DNA from 2 places in the Blautia sp. HCP3S3_H10_2 genome. Region 2 is predicted to be linked to the other one. Evidence: predicted binding sites of a transcription regulator. Region 2 holds the regulator's gene; the other holds the start of a gene.
What was found. The regulator HrcA, encoded in region 2, represses chaperone genes, less so after heat shock. The targets are predictions, from matches to a motif close to TGTTAGCACTCNNNNNNNNNGAGTGCTAACA.

Region 1 (11,088 bases), on a different contig from region 2:
ATTTTCTCAATCATGGCATTCATCCTCTGATTCCCCAAAGGGGATCTGTGGGAGATGCGGATATTACCACCCTGTCTCATATGGGACTGGCTTTTTCCGGAGAAGGGGATGTCCGTTATCATGGGGAAGTGGTTCCAGCTGAAGAAGCAATTAAAGAGGAAGGGCTTCCGGAATACAGGCTGAAATTAAAAGATGCCCATACCATTATCCTTTCAAATGCACAGGGAGAAGGTCTGACAGCACTTCTGGCAGTAAAAACAAGGCAGCTGGTGGATCTGGTGAATCTGATCTACTGTCTGGATTATGAAGGCCTGAATGGAAATGTGGAGGCTATGTGCAAAGAGGTAAATGAGATCAGAGGATTACCAGGACAGATGGAAAGCGCAGCCAGATGCAGGGAATTTCTGGAGGGCAGTTATCTGTATGAGCCGGATGAGAACCGGGCACTTCAGGACTCTCTTACATTCCGGGGAGGGTTTGCCATTCAGGGAACAGTGCTGGATGCGTTACATGTGGTTGAAAAATTTCTGGCGATACAGATAAATTCTCCCTCTGATAATCCTGCAATTGTACTGGAAAAAGAGAACACCTTTGTTACAGCCAATTTCGAAACGGCTACGCTTGCAGCGGCGGTGGAGATGCTGGCAATCACATTAAGCCATATGTCAAAAGCAATCAGTTACCGGATGATTAAGATGACAGATCCGCATTTTACCGGGCTGACCAGATATCTGGCGGCCTGGGACGGTTCCAGTCTGGGATATGCAACGATCCAGAATACCTATACAGCGCTGGATGTGGAAAATCGTTTTCTGACCAATCCTTCTTCTGTGGATTTTTATCCAATGGAGGGAATGATCGAGGATCATGGGGCAAATCTGCCACTGGCAGCAGAAAAAGCATTAAAAATGGTGGATAATATATATTATCTGGCTGGAATGGAAGCTCTTTATGCTGCACAGGCAGTGGATTTGCGGCAGATGAAATTCGGAGAGCTGAAGCTTGGAAAATACACTGGAAAAGCTTATAAAGCAATCCGAAGCTGTATTCCATTCCTGGATGAAAACAGAAATATGCACGAAGAAATCAAAAAGATTTACGCATTTATGACATCGGATGAAATGGGAAATATTTTACAATGAGTAAGAAGAACAGTTGAAACTTGGGAAAGAACATGAGAGGAGCGATTATTATGAAAAAAAGAAGATGGTGTGCTGCGATTTTAGCAGGAGTTATGGCAATGACAACAGTGACTGGCTGTGGAAGTTCTTCTGGCTCAGAAGACAAAGACCCACTTGTTGTTTCCTCAAAGGATTTTACAGAATCCCAGGTCCTTGGAGAGGTTTACGCATTGGCCTTTGAGGACGCAGGAATTAAAGTGGAAAGAAAAATGAATATCGGTTCCTCTCTGATCCATGATGCCATCGTAAATGATGAGGTGGATTTCTATGTGGGTTATACAGGTACGGGTCTGATAACGCGTCTTGGAATGGACACGATCCAGGATCCACAGGAATGCTACGACACAGTAAAAAAAGCTTATGAAGATAAGTGGAAGATCACATGGCTTGACTCAACAGATATAAATGATTCCGAAGGATTATTCATGCTGAAAACAAAAGCAGAAGAATTAGGAATCACAGATTATACCCAGTTATGGGAACAGGCAGATTCTCTGGTCCTGGGAGCATTTGGAGAATTTTATGAAGACCTGTATCAGGATATAAAAGATGTTTACGGTGATGTGAAGTTTAAAGATGAGCTGGTTATTGATTATGCATTGAACTTTGAGGCGTGCAGAAGCGGACAGATCGATGTATTTAATCAGTATACGACCAACGGAATGTTGTCCACCGGTGAGTTTGTGGAACTAAAAGATGACCAGGGTGTATGGCCTCCATATTATATCTGCCCTCTGGTCCGTGATGATGCACTGGAACAGTGGCCGGAAGCAGAAGAAATCGCCAATAAGGTTACAGCACTTCTTACCAAAGAAGATGTGATCGCTATGAATGCAAAATGTGACGTAGACGGGGAAGACTTTGAAGACGTGGCCGAAGAGTATTATGAGAGCATTAAGGATAAGCTGTAAATATGTGTGGGAAATGTGAAGAGGTTGAATGAAAAAGTAATTTCAACCTTGCATTAGAACTGGAAAAATAAGGTTTTGATGCAGGACTAACTTCCAGATAGCTCTGGATAAATTTATTGCTTTAGCATATAATAAAGGTGGAAAACAGTGTTTTTTCTGGAAAATTGGCATCATTTTGGGACCGCTGGGAAACTTTTTGCAAAAGTAACTTCCACCGGTCTGAGGAGAAAACCGATACTCGGGGATGGATCCTGCGTTTACTTTTTCAATAGTGATGGTTTAAGAATCACCTGGTTAGCGGGGATACTTTCCAGGCCACAGAGATCCAGCAGTTTTCTGTCTATTAGTAACTGAGCCAGTTTGAACGGAGTGCAGCCGTTCAAACTGGCTCTTGCTACGCTGTTGATATGATTTGCAATCAGAGTTACCTGCTCTTGGTCTAAACCTGCAAATGTCATTCCTTTTGGAAGAATGTAGCGTATAAATTCATGGTTCTTTTCCAGCCGGCCTTTCTGCCAGGATGCCATTGGATCACAATAAAAGACATGAGATAAGAGTGGTCCATTTCCCGGACATTCAAAAATCTCTGGATCTTTAAAAGAGGAACCATTGTCTGTAAGTATAACAGGGAAAAGTCTACTGTAGAGATCAGTACCCAGATGGTCATATATCCATTGAAATACTGCCTGTACATTATTATGTCTGTCTGCATCCATCAGGAAGATAAGCATAAGGCTACAGTTGCGAAAAAGCATGGTCAGCAATACTTTTTCTGATTTGCCCCCGGCACCTTCAACTACATCTAATTCTACAACGCTTGTATCAGGATGTTCTTTTAGATAGTTCTCAAAATCCTGATAGGAGCGGTTTTTTCTATATCCTGTATTATCTGACTTCCTATGGACTTTCCTGCGCTTTTTGTAGCGGACTTTACGTGGAAGGTCAAGATTGATCGCAGTGAAATATCCCTGGTCTATATAGTTGTATAGAGTTCTTATAGAGCAGTCAACAGATTCCTGATTGGAAGCATAAATATGGGATAAAGGCTGACCCTGCAGGAGAAGAGGGGAAACCAGGCGGTCCAGCTGTTCGAGGGATTCAGGGGTCTGATTTATACCGGAACGGGAAACGGACCGGGTTTCTGTGTAAACATCGTTTGCATAATTGGCTCTGTAAAAATAAAAATCATGGGAACAGCTGCGTATCTGAGTGCAGTTATTGCAGACATAAGGAGGCTTTTGCAGCCTGGTACAGATTCTGGAAGTAAAGTCAGAACAATACATAGAACAGCGTTTAGGCCGGCATTTCCAGCATAAGGAATGGCAGGACTGGTTGCCGCAGATATGCTGTTTTTCACAATTCTGGTAATGCTGACACTCTGAACGTTTGCGCTGTGCCTCGTTCTGAAAATGAGGAACACATATAAGATGCCGGCGGATCTCCTTGGATATTGTAGAAGAATCCTTATTGATCCGGAGAGCAATCTGGGTAAAATTCTCTCCATTGCTGATACCATGTTCAATGGCAGCACGATCAGCGAGAGTAAGATGTTTTTTGTTTCCGATAGCTTTGGTAGACATAAAAAAATCCTCCTGTGTAATAAAAATGAACTGGTTCCCGGGCAGTCGGAGGATATGACCAGAGGTGGCTCTGGTATTTCTTATAGAATAAACGATTGCAGCATTAACTTCCACCCTTGTTTTTAAGTACAGAACAAAATAGACTAAGGGTGGAAGTTACTTTTTCATTTTACGGGAAATGTAAAGAAATTGTGAAAATAGCACTCACCTCTTGACAGTGCTAATAATAAGTGCTATATTACAAATAGAACAAAGGAAGGGGATAAAAAGAGAACGAAAGGTTATAGGTTCTCACCAATCCAGAGTTCCGTTAATATAATAAAAACCTGAAAAGGCAGACAACATATATTTTAAATATGAAAAGGAGAGATGACTTATGTTAATGCCTAGTATTTTTGGAGAAAACTTATTTGATGATTTCTTTAATGAATTTCCATTCTATTATGATGATAAAGCACTGAAAGATACCGAGAAGAAACTCTATGGTAAGAGAGCCAGCCACGTTATGAAGACCGATATTAAGGAAATGGATAACGGATACGAGCTGGTTGTGGATCTTCCGGGATTTACCAAAGATGAGATCAAGGCTTCCCTTGAGAATGGTTATCTGACCATCAGTGCTGAGAAGGGCCTGGATAAGGACGAGAAGGAGAAAGAATCCGGACGTTACATCCGCAGGGAGCGTTATGCAGGTGCCTGCAGCAGAAGCTTTTATGTAGGCGAGGATGTCCAGCAGGAGGATGTAAAGGCTGAATTCAAACATGGTATTCTGAAACTGTTCGTTCCGAAGAAAGAAGCGAAACCAGCAGTTGAGGAGAAGAAGCATATCGCCATTGAGGGATAAGGGTTACCCCTCTTGGGAAATGTTTCGATAGCTGTATAACGCAGTATATAATAAGAAGTAAATAATTAAAAAGGCATTCCGGAATTATTTATAAAAGTGGTTCCGGGGTGCCTTTTTTGTAATAGCAAATTAAAAATTCTGTAGGAATCCCGGTTTACGGGAAAGTTTATAGAAAGTTTATAAAAAGGTTTTATAAAAAGGCAAGATTGTTGTCTTGACAATGGTTCCTGATTTCGCTATAATGGTGAAACTGTGAATATCCTAGTGAATTTGTACCCTTTTAGAAGGGATTAAGCGTCCGCATCAGCGGGAAAATGGAATTTTCCGGGAGAAACAGCATATAAGAAGTGTATGACACGGGGCATATAAGCCGCCGGAATGAAAGGGAGTAAGGCTAAAATGGAAGAAAAGAAGAACTTACTAACCTATGCAGGACTTAAAAAACTGGAAGAAGAGCTGCATGATTTAAAGGTAGTAAAAAGAAAAGAAGTAGCAGGTAAGATCAAAGAGGCAAGAGAGCAGGGAGACCTGTCCGAGAATGCAGAGTACGATGCAGCTAAAGATGAGCAGAGAGATATCGAAGCACGTATTGAAGAGATTGAGAAAATCCTGAAGAACGCAGAAGTTGTAGTTGAGGACGAAGTTGACCTTGACAAGATCAGCGTAGGCTGCAAGGTGAAAGTACATGACTTCGAATTCGAAGAAGATATAGAACTGAAACTGGTTGGTTCTACAGAGGCCAACAGCCTGGAAGGCAAGATCTCCAATGAATCTCCTGTAGGAAAGGCTCTTATGGGCGCACACACAGGTGATATCGTAGAAGTTGAGCTGCCATCCGGTATCATGAAGTACAAAGTGCTGGAAATCCAGCGTAATATTTAAGGGAGGCACAAAAGTGGCAGAGCAGAAGAATCAGGATCTGAATCAGCTTCTGAAAATCCGCCGTGATAAACTGGCAGAGCTTCAGGCGAATGGCAAGGATCCATTTCAGATAACCAAATTTAACCAGACCCATCATTCACTGGAAGTAAAGAACCTTTATGAGGCACATGAGGCTGAGCTCCTTAAGGACCGCACTGAGCCAGATGTAACAGGTCTTGATGAAGAGCAGGCGAAAGAAGTCCTGAAGAAGGACTACGAAGAGAGAAGAAGTATCATGGACGCCAGCCCGATCCACGTGACAATCGCTGGACGTATGATGTTCAAGAGAGTCATGGGAAAAGCTTCTTTCTGCAACATCCAGGATTTACAGGGAAATATCCAGGTATACGTAGCAAGAGACGTTATTGGAGCAGATTCCTATGCAGACTTTAAGAAATCCGATATCGGAGATATCTTTGGTCTGGAAGGTTTTGCGTTCAGAACAAGAACCGGTGAAATTTCCATTCACGCAGAGAGCATGACTCTTCTTTCCAAAAGTTTACAGATCCTTCCTGAGAAATTCCACGGACTGACAGACACAGATATGCGTTATCGTCAGAGATATGTGGATCTGATCATGAATCAGGATAGCAAGAACGTATTTATCAAACGTTCCAAAATCCTTAAAGAGATCCGTAACTTCCTTGCAGACCATGACTTCATGGAAGTAGAGACTCCAATGCTTGTTTCTAACGCTGGTGGAGCTGCTGCGAGACCATTTGAGACACATTACAATGCACTGAACGAAGATGTTAAGCTTCGTATTTCACTGGAGCTTTATCTGAAACGACTGATCGTTGGTGGACTTGAGAGAGTTTATGAGATTGGCCGTGTATTCCGTAATGAAGGTGTTGACACCCGTCACAATCCGGAATTTACACTGATGGAGCTTTACCAGGCATATACAGATTATGAGGGAATGATGGAACTTACAGAGTCCATGTTCCGTTATCTGGCAGAAAAAGTCTGCGGTTCTACCAAGATTTCCTACAATGGCATCGAGATCGACCTTGGAAAGCCTTTCGAGCGTCTGACCATGAATGATGCGATCAAGAAATATGCAGGAATTGATTTTGATGAAGTAGCAGATGACGAAGCAGCCAAGAAGCTTGCTGCTGAGCATCATATTGAATATGAGGAGCGTCATAAGAAGGGCGATATCATCAATCTGTTCTTCGAGGAATACTGTGAGAAAGAGCTGATTCAGCCGACCTTTATCATGGATCATCCGATTGAGATTTCTCCGCTGACCAAGAAGAAACCTTCTGATCCGACCAAGGTAGAGCGTTTCGAGCTTTTCATCAATACATGGGAAATGTGTAATGCTTACTCCGAGCTGAACGACCCGATCGATCAGAGAGAGCGTTTCAAAGCACAGGATGCTCTTGCAGACGCAGGTGATGAGGAAGCGAACCATACAGACGAAGATTTCCTGAATGCACTGGAGATCGGTATGCCGCCTACAGGTGGTATTGGATACGGAATTGACCGTCTGGTTATGCTGCTGACAGACAGCGCGGCTATCCGTGACGTGCTGCTCTTCCCGACAATGAGATCTCTTGATGCTGACAAGGCTTCCTCAAAGTCAAAAAATAGCACTGATTCAGCACAGGCTGCACCTGTAGTTGAAGAGAAAATTGATTTCTCCAAGGTACAGATTGAGCCGCTGTTCACTGATTATGTAGACTTTGATACTTTCAGCAAGTCAGATTTCAGAGCCGTTAAGGTTAAAGAGTGTGTTGCAGTTCCGAAGAGCAAAAAGCTCCTTCAGTTTACACTGGATGATGGAACAGGCACAGACCGCACCATTTTAAGCGGAATCCACGCTTATTATGAGCCAGAAGAACTGGTAGGCAAGACCTTGATCGCTATCACAAACCTGCCGCCAAGAGCAATGATGGGAATTGAATCCTGTGGAATGCTTCTCAGTGCAATCCACGAGGAAGAAGGAGAGGAAAAACTTCACCTTCTGATGGTTGATAACCACATCCCGGCTGGTGCTAAACTGTATTAATAAAAGAATATCAAAAAATAACACTATGCTTTGTACCAATTTTCGAGAGTTTGTACCAATTTTGTACCAATCATTCGGAGATTTTTGAAGAAGTATGGTAGGATATGTGAATGGAAGAGACTGGAATGAGAGTTCTGGTCTCTTTTTTTGTGTATTCAAATTTGCAACAAGGTGTGAAAGTTTAAATATGCTCATAGAAGGGAGAATTGGAACCAGAGCAGGTTCGGAACATTATGGACAGTATGATAAGAAAATTGTATGACATGGAACTGGAAGAACTGGGACGGAGCGGCTGGCAGGATGAAAAATTACTGTCAGAAGTCAGAAAACTTCTGGAAAAGAACAAGGCTTCTATCCAGATGGAAGATAAAACTGGACGTGAGGGCGTTGATCTGGCGTTTGCGATTGCTGAGATAGGAGAAGAAATTGGTTTTACACAAGGATTCAAATGTGCCTTTCAGCTTTTTATGGAATGCAGAAGGGAATAGGTTCAAATGGTACAAGATATTAAAGAGAAGGCTATGCGTGGGGAATACGCATAGCCTTTTAAAGAGTCTTTATAAATTCAATTAATGCACGCTGTTGTTCTTCTGAGAGGGCTGTGGAAGCCTCCAATAACTGTGCCTGAGTTTTAGTAAGAGTATAAGGCATTTCACTCTCTGCGAAGAACTGAGAAAGCGTAATACCGAAGGCATTACATATTTTTTCAAGTGAGGGAATAGAAGGTAATAGTTTTTTTCGATACCAGGATGAAATTGTAGATTGTGTCAAACCAGACTCGGTAGCAAGCTGGTATTCAGACCAACCTTTCTGATCACGGTAGTGTGTAATACGATCCAGTACAGGAACCACGGTATCACCAACTTTCTATATAAGATATCGTTAATTTTAGACGATAATGCGTTGCAAATTAATATGTAGTGTCGTATAATTTTAACGATAGAACAAAACGGACGGCGTTGAATTTCTATAACATGTACAAGGAGGAGACAAGCATGAAGAAGAAAAAAGCGTTAAGTTTAGTGATGGCAGCTGTCTTGGCACTGGGAGTTGTGCCTGGAACGTCAGTTTGGGCGGAAGAGCAAGAGGTAGTTGTTGATGATTCGGAGATAAATGGTTTTTCTGCATTGGATGAAGATGTAGTAACTGATTATGATGAAAGTGAATTTGTGAGTAATATAAATCAGATAAATGAGAATGAGTCAAATGGTTTATTAGATGAAAATAAGTCAATAGAAGAAAATTCTGAATTTACGGATGAAATTTTAGAAGACACGAATGATATCGCAGAATTCCAAACAAATATTGAGACTGGTAAGTATGGGTATTATACTACTAATATAATTGAACCCAATAAATATTATAAAATGAATGAAATGTGTAGGGACTATGGGAATGATTATTATTTGGAACTTAATTTACCAGTTTCAGGGCGAGCCAAAATAGTTGTGTCAGATGTAACAGAATTGGTAACTGACACTGGAGATGATTGGAAATATGATTCTGGGATATATGCTAATTATGGAGAGTATGTGATTGATGGAATAAATGCTAAAGATTCAGGATGGATTTCTGTAAAATCTGGTAAGGCTGTATTTGTAATATATTCTAGAAGGAGCAGTATAAACAAAGAAGCTCAAGTGATGATTCAGTATGAAGAGGCTGGACAGTATGTTGGTGAGGTAGAGGATAATGATACATTTGATACAGCAAATATAATTGAAAATAATGTGGTTTATGAAGGTAATTCTAGTAAAGGTTCAGATAAGGATTACTATAGATTTGAAATGAAACAATCTGGTCTGGCAGAAATTATTTCAAATAAATGCACTTATAATTTATACGAAGAGGATGAAAATAACAATGTGTATCAAATAACCTACTGCAAATCAAGTGATGATAATTCGAAAAAGTATACGAATCGTGTACGCTTAGCGGCTGGAAATTATTATTTATTAATGCGTCCAGATCGGTCGGCTGGTTATAGAGAATATTCTTTTTCTGTTAATACGACATATGAATCACCAGATGATTTTGAACAAGAAAATAATAATGTAAAAAGCATGGCAAATGAGAAAAAAACAAATCATTGGTATGCTGGAAACATGAATACAGAAGAAGATATTGACTGCTTTAAAATGACAATCTTAGAAGATAGTTTTTTATCAATGGAGTTTAAAGTACCAAGACAGATACAAAAAGATACATTGAAAATCGGATTGTATGATAGCAGTATGGAAAATGTACTATCGGAAGCTACTAATACAGAAAATCCATATTTAAAAACAAAAGAAATTTTATGTCCAGCCGGAGTATATTACGTAAGAGTAGAGAATGTTTCTAAATATTCAGAATTACAATTTGTTGATGATTACTCCTTTAATCTGAATCAGCGTCCATACAAATATGTGATTGCCATTAATATACCTTCAACCAAAACAATAACAGAAGGTCAATCTTTTACAATGGCACCAACAATTACACCATCTGACGCTGAAGACACGAGCGTAAAATGGAGCAGCAGTAACCCATATGTGGCAACCGTAGACGAAAACGGAAAGGTAACAGCTAAAGCTGTTGGAAAAACAAACATTGTTGTCACCGCAACTGATCGTGGTACTGTATCTGCGACTTGTGTATTAACAGTGCAGGAACGTGTAATAAAATATGTTACAGGAATAAGCCTTGCAAGCACAAAGAGCGTAAAACAAGGAACTGCATTTTCAGTAGCACCAGTTATTACTCCAAGCGACGCAGAAAATAAAGCGTTGAGATGGCAGAGTAGTAATCCATCTGTAGTAGAAGTAGATTCTAATGGAAATATGATAGCAAAAAGTTGTGGAACTGCTAGAATCACCGTAACAGCGAAAGACAGAGATGTGATTTCAGCTTCCTGTGTTGTCACTGTATATAACACAGTTCGTTACAATCTGAATGGCGGTACTAATAATGGCAGCAATCCATCTGTATTTTATGGAAAAGCAACTAATCTGCTGAATCCAACCAGACGAGGCTATATTTTTAAAGGCTGGTATAGCGATAGGGGACTTAAAAAGAAAGTTACCCAGATCACTTCTGGAAATGTAGGAAACACTATATTTTATGCGAAATGGCAAAAGGTAAGCGTAGGAAAAGCAACTATTACATCTTTTACAAATAAGTCTGGCAAGAAAGCATTTGTGAAGTATAAATCAGTAAGCGGAGCTTCAGGATATGAAATTGTATATTCTACAGATAAAAAAGTAAAGAAAAGCTGCACAAGCGTCAAGACAAAGGCGAAGTCCAGAACTTTAAGCAAATTGAAAAAAGGTAAGACATATTATGTAAAAGTAAGGGCATATAAAACAGATTCTACGGGACAGGCTGTGTACGGTAAATATTCTGCTATTAAGAAAGTGAAAATTAAGAAATAGGCTAGTTAATCACTATTGATTCTAGTAACTGGGGAAAGAATCAATTGCTTCTTTCCCTAAAAATAAAATTTTCTATAAAGGGAGGACGTTATTATGTCAAAGAAAAGAAAAAGTTTGTTTATTATGTTACTGATTGCTGTATTAACGGTAGTCATGGCGATTCCGGTTTCTGCGTCTACAACTAGACAGAAAAAGAAAGCCTTAAAGAAATCTTTGCTCTATTA
Region 2 (11,088 bases):
GAATGTTTGCAGAAGGTGTAGAAGGACACTTTAAGGCATTTTCTGTGAAAGTAGAACCGTAACCCCAAAGCCCTTTTATGCAGTAGGAAATTCGTTCTGAATTTCCTACTACGTTTAATTTCCTACTGCATTTTATTTCCGTGCATCAGCAAGATTTTTCTTAAGCTCGATCATTTTGTCACGCAGCTCGGCTGCCTGCTCGAAGTTCAGGTCCGCAGCTGCCTGACGCATTTGTTTTTCCAGCTGGGAGATCAGATTCTTCAGTCCTTTCTGACTCATGGATTCAGGATCTTTCTTCAGCTTCACCTCCGTCTGTGCAACAGCCTTGGAAACTGCGATCAAATCGCGGACGGCCTTCTTAATGGTGGTAGGAGTGATGCCGTGTTCCTCATTATAGGCTTCCTGGATCTCCCGGCGGCGGTTGGTCTCATCAATTGCATTTCGCATGGAATCTGTCATTACATCTGCGTACATGATAACATGCCCTTCACTGTTACGGGCTGCACGACCGATGGTCTGGATCAGCGAGGTCTCAGAACGGAGAAAGCCCTCTTTATCTGCATCCAGAATGGCAACCAGGGTAATCTCCGGAATATCAAGTCCCTCTCGTAGAAGGTTGATCCCCACAAGAACATCAAATACGTCCAGACGCATATCCCGGATGATCTCAGCCCGTTCCAGGGTGTCTATATCAGAATGAAGGTAACGGACGCGGATTCCCACATCTTTCATATACTGGGTAAGGTCTTCCGCCATTCTTTTGGTAAGGGTGGTGATCAGGACTTTGTTTTTCTTAGCGGTTTCTTTATTTACTTCCGAAATCAGGTCATCAATCTGTCCCTCTACAGGGCGCACTTCCACCTTGGGATCCAAAAGTCCGGTAGGACGGATGATCTGCTCGGCGCGGAGAAGCTCGTGGTCATATTCATAGTCACCTGGGGTGGCAGATACGAACAGAACCTGATCCAGTTTATTCTCAAATTCCTCGAAACTGAGAGGACGGTTATCTTTGGCAGAAGGAAGACGGAACCCATAATCCACCAGTGTCTGCTTACGGTTCTGGTCCCCGGCGTACATGGCGCCTACCTGGGGGACTGTTTTGTGGGACTCATCGATGATAAGGAGAAAATCGTCCCCGAAATAGTCCAATAGTGTATAAGGTGGCTGTCCTGGCTCAAGTCCGGAAAGATGCCGGGAGTAATTCTCAATACCAGAACAAAAGCCGGTTTCCTTCATCATCTCGATATCGAAGTTGGTACGTTCTGAGATCCGTTGGGCTTCCAGAAGCTTATCCTCGCTTTTGAAATAATCTACCCGTTCTTTTAATTCTTCTTCAATGGCAAGAGCTGCCTTCTGAATCTGTTCTGCTGGTACTACATAGTGGGATGCAGGGAAAATACCAATGTGTGCAAGCTGACATTTGATCTCTCCTGTGAGTACATCAATTTCAGAGATACGGTCAATCTCATCCCCAAAAAATTCTACACGTACGGCGGTATCCGAGCTGTTAGCCGGGAAAATCTCCAGGGTATCTCCACGCACCCGGAAGGTACTTCGGTGGAAATCCATTTCATTTCTGGTGTACTGGATATCAATCAGTTCCCGGATCACTTCATCCCGGTCTTTCGTCATACCTGGGCGAAGAGAAATCATCATATCCTGAAATTCCTGAGGAGAACCTAAACCATAGATACAGGAAACAGAAGAGATAATGATAACATCCTTTCGTTCAGACATGGCTGCAGTTGCAGAAAGGCGAAGCTTGTCAATCTCGTCATTAATGGCGGAGTCTTTGGCAATGTAGGTATCTGAGGACGGGACGTAGGCTTCTGGCTGGTAATAATCATAGTAGGAAACGAAATATTCCACTGCGTTCTCTGGGAAAAATTCTTTGAATTCGCCGTAGAGCTGTGCGGCCAGTGTTTTATTGTGGGCCAGAATTAATGTTGGCTTGTTAAGTGCCTGGATGACATTTGCCATGGTAAATGTCTTACCGGAGCCCGTGACACCAAGCAATGTCTCGAACTGGTTGCCTTCTTTAAATCCTTTTACCAGTTTGGAGATTGCCTGAGGCTGGTCACCGGTTGGTTTGTATTCAGAGTGTAATTCAAAATGATCCATAAGATTCCTTTCTCTTTATCAAACATACTTGTATTTTTTAGTATAGCATTGAAAAAAGAAAAAGTACAGTAAAATCGAATGTCTGTTCTGAATAACTGTAGCGCGAGGGAGGTTACTGTGAACAGAAACTGGATGGAATAGAAGACAAAGTCTGGCAGAAAGAAACGGGAATTGACAGAAATGGTAATTGTGCAGTATCTTTGAAGAGGAAAAAGAGTAAAGTATTTACAGAATCCGGAGATCAGAGATGGAAAAAAAGCCAGAAAATAAGGGATATGTATTGCGAAAATTGTTTTTCGCTTCGTTGTATTTAAGTACCTTCACTTTTGGAGGCGGATATGTGATCGTTACTTTATTAAAGGAAAAGTTTGTAGATCAATATCACTGGATCGATGAGGAGGAGATGCTGGATCTGGTGGCAATTGCCCAGTCCTCGCCTGGTGCGGTGGCGGTAAATGGAGCAATCGTAGTGGGCTATAAGCTGGGAGGGATTCCGGGAATGGTACTATCTGTTCTTGGTGCGATTCTTCCGCCGATGGTGATTTTGTCGTTGATTTCCATGTTTTATAATGCCTTTCGTTCCAATTTTTATATTGCAGTTCTTTTAAAAGGCATGACTGCAGGTGTTGGAGCAGTCATTATTTCAGTGGTTTATGATATGGGAAAAAAGATCGTGAAAGCAAAGGACTGGGTGAATGTGGTGATTATGGCCGCCAGCTTTTGTGCCAGCTATTTCCTGAACGTAAATATTATATACATTATACTTGCAGTTGCGCTATTTGGAATGGTGCGTACATTAATAAGAGGAGACCGGGAAAAATGATTTATTTACAGCTTTTTTTCAGCTTTCTTAAAATCGGGGCATTCAGCTTTGGTGGCGGATACGCAGCAATGCCACTGATACAGGAACAGGTAGTAAGTCTTCATTCCTGGCTTTCCATGGAAGCATTTACAGACCTTGTAACGATCGCAGAGATGACTCCGGGACCGATCGCAGTAAATTCCGCAACATTTGTGGGAAGCCAGATCGCAGGTCCACTTGGAGCAGTAACAGCCACTTTGGGCTGCATCCTTCCATCTTGTATCATTGTGACATTTCTTGCATATATTTACACGAAATACCGCAATCTGTCGCTGCTTCAGGGAACGCTGGCGTCGCTCCGTCCGGCAATAGTAGCGATGATCGCCAAAGCAGGGGTGGCAATTCTCATATCTTCATTTTTTATAGATGGAACAATAAGCCTGGTATACCAGAATGTATGTGTGAGAATGATCCTCTTTTTTGCAGGGGCACTTGTACTTCTTAGAAAAATGAAGATGAATCCTATATTGGTTATGGTACTTTGTGGTGTGGCAAATGTGGCCTATGTAGTTATTACAGGCGGTATATGAAAGGAGAAAAAATGAATATTTGTGTTTATGGTGCATCAAGCGCAAAATTGGAAGCAGTTTATTATGAAAAAACAGAAGAACTGGGCAGGGCAATGGGAAAAAGAGGACATGGCCTTGTGTTTGGCGGTGGAGCTACGGGAATGATGGGAGCTGCTGCAAGAGGTGTTGCAGAAGAAAATGGATATATAATAGGAATTGCGCCGCGCTTTTTTGACCAGCCGGGGGTACTTTTTGAGAACTGCACAGAATTTATCTTTACAGAAACCATGAGAGAGAGGAAAAAGCTTCTGGAAGAAAAGTCCGATGCCACAGTAGTAGCACCAGGCGGAATCGGAACTTACGAGGAATTTTTTGAGATCCTGACATTAAAAAGCCTGAACCGGATAGACAGACCAATCGTTCTTTATAATATCAATGGCTATTATGATAAAATGAAAGCGTTGCTTGAGCATACGGTGGAGGAAAAGTTTATGGAGCCGTCTGTTATGAGTCTGATTGCATTTCTGAATAAGCCGGATGAGATACTGGACTACATAGAGCACTACAAAAACCACTAAAAAAGATGAAAAAAATTTGTAAAAAATATTGACAAATGGGATACTGAGGTGTATCTTAAGAGCATAGATGTTAGCACTCCTAAATAATGAGTGCTAACAAAGGAATTCAGGGAAGCCAGACGGGAGATAAGATATCAGGCATGACCGTCTGCTTTTCAGAAAGGAGCAGATATTTCATGGATGAAGTATTAGATGAGCGCAAACGGAAAATACTGAAAGCAATCATCAAGACTTATATGGAAACTGGTGAGCCGGTAGGTTCCAGAACCATTTCCAAGTATCCGGATTTAAATGTCAGCTCTGCTACAATCCGAAATGAGATGTCCGACCTGACGGATATGGGCTATATTGTACAGCCCCACACCTCAGCCGGAAGAATTCCATCAGATAAAGGCTATCGCCTTTATGTGGATGAGCTTACCAGGGAGAAGGAAGCCGAGATCGCAGAGATCCGCGATATGATGATTGAAAAGTCAGATAAGATGGATAAGGTATTGAAGCAGGTTGCTAAAGTACTTGCCAATAATACCAATTATGCGACCATGGTTGCAGTTCCCCAGTATAAAGGAAGTACCTTGAAGTTCATTCAGCTTTCACGTGTCAATGAAAGACAGCTGATTGCCGTAGTTGTATGTGAAGGCAATGTGATCCGGAACCAGATCATTAATATTGATGAGGAGATGGATGACCAGACGATCCTGAAGCTGAATCTTCTTCTTAATACGAACCTGAACGGTGTTCCTATCCAGGACATCAATCTTGGCATGATCGCCAGACTGAAAGAACAGGCTGGAAGCCACAGCGGTGTGGTTGCAAATGTGCTGGACGCAGTTGCAGCTACCATTCATGTGGATGAAGAAGATATGAAGGTATATACATCGGGAGCGACTAACATATTTAAGTATCCTGAGCTTGCAGATACATCCAAGGCAAGCGAGCTGATTTCTACTTTTGAGGATAAGCAGGAGCTTGCGGATATGGTTCGTGAGGAAATGGGAGATCCTAAGAGTACAGGAGTTCAGGTTTATATCGGAGATGAAGTTCCGGTACGTACCATGAAGGACTGCAGTGTGGTGACAGCTACTTACGAGCTGGGTGATGGAATGCGCGGAACCATTGGAATCATTGGTCCGAAGCGGATGGATTACGAGAATGTGGTAGACAGCTTGAAGAAATTAAAAGTCCAGCTTGATGAAATGGTAAATAAGAAAACCTAGAAAGGCGGTTGAAAGCGTGTCAGAAGAAATGAATAAAGAAGCCGAAGTACAGGAAGAAGCAGTTGATATTCCGGTAACCGACGGAAGTGAAGAAGAGGCAGCAGACACAGCCCAGACATCAGAAGAAGCTTCGAAGGAAACCGAAGAGGCAGCCGATACAGAAGAAACGAAGCAGCCAGACCAGGAGACCGAAGAGTCAAAAGAACCGGAAAATAAGACGAAAACTTCTTTCTTCGGTAAGAAGAAAAAAGAAAAAGATAAATTTGAACAGCAGATCGAGGAACTTACAGACAGACTGAAGCGCAGCATGGCTGAATTTGATAATTACCGCAAAAGAACGGAGAAAGAAAAATCCAGCATGTACATCATTGGTGCGAAAGACATCGTCGAGAAGATGCTTCCCATTGTGGATAACTTCGAAAGAGGTCTTGCACAGGCACCGGAAGATGATCCTTTTGCTGAAGGCATGAAGATGATCTACAAACAGATGATGACAGCGTTTGATGAGATGGGCGTAAAGCCAATCGAAACTGTAGGTAAGGAATTTGACCCGAATCTGCATAATGCAGTCATGCATGTAGAAGACGAATCCGTTGGTGAGAACATCGTTGTGGAGGAATTCCAGAAAGGATACACTTACAAAGATTTCGTCGTAAGACACAGCATGGTAAAGGTTGCGAATTGAGCGAAAGCAACTTAGTGAAGGCGAGCAGGATGCGAAGCCTGAACTTAGTGCGAGCTCGTTCAATCTCACTTAATGAGAGCAAGCCGTAGGCGCAGACCGAATTTAGTGAATTGAACTTCCTTAAAAAGACATTTTACAACATTCAGAATAGATAATCCAATATGAAACAGGAGGAAAATTATCATGGGAAAAATCATTGGTATTGACTTAGGTACAACAAACAGCTGTGTAGCTGTTATGGAAGGTGGACAGCCGACCGTTATCGCAAATACAGAAGGATCCAGAACAACACCATCAGTTGTAGCATTTACAAAAACTGGTGAGCGTCTGGTAGGTGAGCCTGCAAAACGTCAGGCAGTAACAAACGCAGAGAAAACAATCTCCTCTATCAAGAGAGAGATGGGTACAGATTACCGTGTAACAATCGACGATAAGAAATATTCCCCACAGGAAATTTCAGCTATGATCCTTCAGAAACTGAAAAAAGATGCTGAGGGATACCTTGGAGAATCTGTTACAGAGGCAGTTATCACTGTTCCTGCATATTTCAATGATGCACAGCGTCAGGCAACCAAAGATGCTGGTAAGATTGCAGGCCTTGATGTAAAACGTATCATCAACGAGCCTACAGCAGCAGCTCTTGCATATGGCCTTGACAATGAAAAAGAGCAGAAGATCATGGTTTATGACCTTGGTGGTGGTACATTTGATGTTTCTATCATCGAGATCGGTGATGGAGTTATCGAGGTTCTGGCAACAGCTGGTAACAACCGCCTTGGTGGTGATGACTTTGACCAGAGAATTACAGACTACATGCTTTCCGAGTTCAAGAGAACAGAGGGCGTTGACTTAAGCAATGATAAGATGGCTCTTCAGAGATTGAAAGAAGCAGCTGAGAAAGCAAAGAAAGAGCTTTCCTCTGCAACAACAACCAATATCAACCTGCCATTCATCACAGCAACTGCTGAGGGACCGAAGCACTTTGATATGAACCTTACAAGAGCAAAATTTGATGAACTTACACATGACCTTGTTGAGAAGACAGCAGAGCCGGTTCGCCGTGCACTTTCTGATGCAGGTCTTACAGCTTCTGATCTTGGACAGGTACTTCTTGTTGGTGGATCTACACGTATTCCGGCTGTACAGGATAAAGTAAGACAGCTGACAGGCAAAGAGCCAAGCAAGGCTCTGAACCCAGATGAGTGTGTTGCACTTGGTGCTTCTATCCAGGGTGGTAAACTTTCTGGTGAGGCTGGTGCAGGTGATATCCTTCTTCTGGATGTTACACCACTTTCCCTGTCCATCGAGACAATGGGTGGTATCGCTACACGTCTGATCGAGAGAAATACAACAATCCCGACCAAGAAGAGCCAGATCTTCTCTACAGCTGCTGATAACCAGACTGCTGTTGATATTAACGTATTACAGGGTGAGCGTCAGTTCGCGAAAGATAACAAATCCCTTGGACAGTTCCGTCTGGATGGAATCCCGCCAGCACGTCGTGGTGTTCCGCAGATCGAGGTTACATTTGATATCGATGCCAATGGTATCGTAAATGTATCTGCTAAAGATCTTGGAACTGGTAAAGAGCAGCACATCACAATCACAGCTGGTTCTAACATGTCCGAGTCTGAAATCGACAAGGCCGTTAAGGAAGCTGCTGAGTTCGAAGCACAGGATAAGAAACGTAAAGAGGCAATTGATACAAAGAACAATGCAGATTCCATGGTATTCCAGGTTGAGAATGCACTGAAAGAAGCTGGAGATAAGATTGATGCAAACGATAAGGCTGCTGTAGAGGCTGATCTGAATGCATTAAAAGATATCCTTGCTAAATACACAAATACAGAAGATCTTGGAGAGGCACAGGTCGCAGAGATCAAAGCAGCCCAGGAGAAGATGATGGAAAGTGCACAGAAGCTTTTCGCTAAGATGTATGAAGCACAGAACCCACAGGGCGGCGCTGGCCAGGCTGGTCCAGGACCAGATATGGGAGGAGCTACCCAGGGCGGTAACGAAGCAGGCTATGGCGATGATGTTGTAGATGCTGACTACAAAGAGGTTTAATGATACAGTAATTAAATTAAATAAAAGGTTCCGGAATTCTGGAACATGAACCAGCAGCCCGGTCGTGAGATTCATGACCGGGCAATGGTGGTACAGGACATATTGTGATGCCGCAGGTGAAACACGTTTTGACGGCTGTTTTTGGCATCTGTTTACACTAAATACAAAAAGTTAGGAAAAGAAAGAAATCATGGCTGATAAAAGAGATTACTATGAAGTCTTAGGCGTTGACAAAAACGCGGATGAGGCTACGTTAAAAAAGGCATATCGTCAGCTTGCCAAGAAGTATCATCCCGATGTGAATCCGGGAGATAAGGAAGCTGAAGCAAAATTTAAAGAGGCAACAGAGGCTTACAGCGTCTTAAGTGACCCGGACAAGAGAAGACAGTATGACCAGTTTGGTCATGCCGCTTTTGAAAATGGCGGCGGTGGTGGAGCTGGCGGTTTCGGCGGCTTTGATTTCTCCGGTTCCGATATGGGCGACATTTTCGGAGATATCTTTGGAGATCTTTTCGGAGGCGGTGGAAGCCGCAGACGTGCCAATAATGGCCCTATGAAAGGTGCAAACTTACGTGCACGTGTAAATATCACCTTTGAGGATGCTGTATTTGGCTGTGAAAAAGAATTGGAGATCACTCTGAAGGACGAATGTACCAGCTGCCATGGTACCGGTGCGAAAGCAGGTACATCACCAGTTACTTGTCCGAAATGTAATGGTGAGGGCCAGATCGTTTATACCCAGCAGTCCATGTTTGGTATGGTGCGTAATGTCCAGGTGTGCCCGGACTGCCATGGTAGTGGTAAGATCATTAAAGACAAATGCCCGGACTGCCGTGGTACCGGATATATTGCAAACCGCAAGAAGATCAAAGTATCCGTTCCTGCTGGTATTGACAATGGACAGAGCATCCGTATCCGTGACAAAGGTGAGCCAGGTACCAATGGAGGCCCGAGAGGGGATCTGCTGGTAGAGGTGAATGTAGGCCGTCATCCGATTTTCCAGAGACAGGATATGAACATCTATTCTACTGCACCGATCACTTATGCACAGGCTGCACTTGGTGGAGAAGTGAAACTGAATACTGTGGATGGTGAAGTACTTTATGAGGTGAAACCGGGGACACAGACAGATACCAGAATCCGCCTGAAAGGAAAGGGTGTTCCATCTCTTCGCAATAAGAATGTCCGTGGTGACCACTATGTAACACTTGTAGTTCAGGTGCCGACTAATCTGAATGAGGAAGCCAAGGAAGCACTCCGGAAATTCGATGAAGCCTGTGGCAACCGTCCGGCATCCGGTGATGGCGATGGCGCAGAGAAGTCTGAGAAAAAGAAAAAAAGCTTCATGGACAAATTGAAAGAGACATTTGAAGAGTAAAAAAGAGTAAAAAAGACGGTTTTTCATAAAAGAATAAAGAAAAGGGGAGATATCCTCTTTTCTTTTTTTGTTACTTATTGTATATTAAAGAGTAGCCGCAAGAATTCGGAAGGGAGTTCTGCCTTGAAGACGAAGTTAAAAGATCTGTTAAATGAATATATTCCCCGCTGGACAATCCTGCCCCTTGTGACAATTCTGGCAGTGAACTGCCTAATCTATTGGGGGAGCAGTGCGCTTACGGCAGGCAGATACCACTATGATCTTACAACGGCATTTGACAGGGCAGTTCCGGTACTGCCAGCGTTCGTATGGTTTTATATCCTGGCTTTCCCGTTCTGGGCAGCAGGCTATATTCTGGCAGCAAGACGGGGAAGGGATGAATTTTACCGGTTTGTTGCCACAGACCTGACCATACATTTCATTTGCTTTATATGCTTTATCTTAATGCCGACTACGAATATAAGACCGGAAATTGCAGGAAATACCCTTTCGGAGAAAGTTCTTGCACTGGTGTATGCACTGGATGGCGGAAATGCCCCATCGAATCTTTTTCCTTCTATTCACTGTTATGTAAGCTGGCTGTGCTGGCGTGGAGTTGCAGGACAGGAGAAGGTGCCCCGGTGGTATCAGAAATTTTCGCTGGTATTTGCCATTTTGATCATTATTTCCACCCAGGTGCTGAAACAGCACTATATAGCAGATGCAGTGGCTGCACTGGTACTGGTGGAAGGTTTCTGGAGATTTTATCAGAAAGGTCAGAGACATAGATGGGTATACCGGATTTTTTCAGGAAAGAAGTAGTTGGCCCACAGTTGATCAGATAGTAGAAACGAACAGTAATTATAAAGAGATTGGAGAATGACTATGAAGTGGAACCGCTTTACCATTAAAACAAAAACAGAAGCAGAAGACGTTATCATTTCTGCACTTGCAGATGTTGGGGTTGAAGGCGTGGAGATTCAGGACAAGCAGCCGCTTACGGAGACGGATAAGGAGCAGATGTTTGTGGACATTATGCCAGAAGGCCCTGCAGATGACGGAATTGCTTATCTGAATTTTTATCTGGAAGAGGATACAGAAGTAGAGCCTGTCCTGGAAAGAGTACGTGCTGTACTTGAGGAAGTACGTGGGTATATGGATATTGGCGAGGGAACGATCACAGAATCCCAGACAGAGGATAAGGACTGGATCAACAATTGGAAAGAATATTTCCACCAGTTCTATGTGGATGATATCCTGATCGTTCCATCCTGGGAAGAGGTGAAGGAGGAGGATAAAGATAAGATGATCCTTCACATTGATCCTGGTACAGCGTTTGGAACCGGAATGCATGAGACTACCCAGCTGGTGATCCGTCAGCTGAAGAAATTTGTGACTAAGGATACACAGATGCTGGATGTTGGAACCGGAAGCGGAATTCTTGGAATCGTAGCGCTGAAGCTGGGTGCTTCCCACGTTGTGGGAACCGACCTAGATCCATGTGCCATTCCTGCAGTGGCTGACAATAAAGAGGCTAATGGAATCAAAGATGAGACTTTCGATATGCTGATCGGAAATATCATTGACGATAAAGAGGTACAGGATACAGTCGGATATGAGAAATATGACATTGTAACGGCTAATATCCTGGCAGATGTACTGGTACCGCTTACTCCGGTTATCGTAAATCAG

Region 1: the regulator HrcA is predicted to act here: its motif matches at 3,868-3,898, upstream of ACTQWB_RS11825 (Hsp20/alpha crystallin family protein).

What each region holds. Positions count from the first base shown of each region.
Region 1 covers NZ_JBQKCL010000009.1:163,936-175,023, forward strand. Annotated here, with positions in the region: gene ACTQWB_RS11810 (HAL/PAL/TAL family ammonia-lyase) at 1-1,142, shown strand, start outside; gene ACTQWB_RS11815 (ABC transporter substrate-binding protein) at 1,193-2,092, shown strand; gene ACTQWB_RS11820 (IS30 family transposase) at 2,350-3,672, opposite strand; gene ACTQWB_RS11825 (Hsp20/alpha crystallin family protein) at 4,049-4,516, shown strand; gene greA (transcription elongation factor GreA) at 4,916-5,398, shown strand; gene lysS (lysine--tRNA ligase) at 5,412-7,451, shown strand; gene ACTQWB_RS11840 (hypothetical protein) at 7,685-7,939, shown strand; gene ACTQWB_RS11845 (helix-turn-helix domain-containing protein) at 7,998-8,303, opposite strand; gene ACTQWB_RS11850 (Ig-like domain-containing protein) at 8,447-10,864, shown strand; gene ACTQWB_RS11855 (hypothetical protein) at 10,958-11,088, shown strand, end outside.
Region 2 covers NZ_JBQKCL010000014.1:41,028-52,115, reverse strand. Annotated here, with positions in the region: gene ACTQWB_RS14545 (glycoside hydrolase family 43 protein) at 1-62, shown strand, start outside; gene uvrB (excinuclease ABC subunit UvrB) at 133-2,121, opposite strand; gene ACTQWB_RS14535 (chromate transporter) at 2,369-2,944, shown strand; gene ACTQWB_RS14530 (chromate transporter) at 2,941-3,513, shown strand; gene ACTQWB_RS14525 (TIGR00730 family Rossman fold protein) at 3,525-4,070, shown strand; gene hrcA (heat-inducible transcriptional repressor HrcA) at 4,247-5,287, shown strand; gene grpE (nucleotide exchange factor GrpE) at 5,316-5,972, shown strand; gene dnaK (molecular chaperone DnaK) at 6,156-8,039, shown strand; gene dnaJ (molecular chaperone DnaJ) at 8,230-9,417, shown strand; gene ACTQWB_RS14500 (phosphatase PAP2 family protein) at 9,541-10,218, shown strand; gene prmA (50S ribosomal protein L11 methyltransferase) at 10,282-11,088, shown strand, end outside.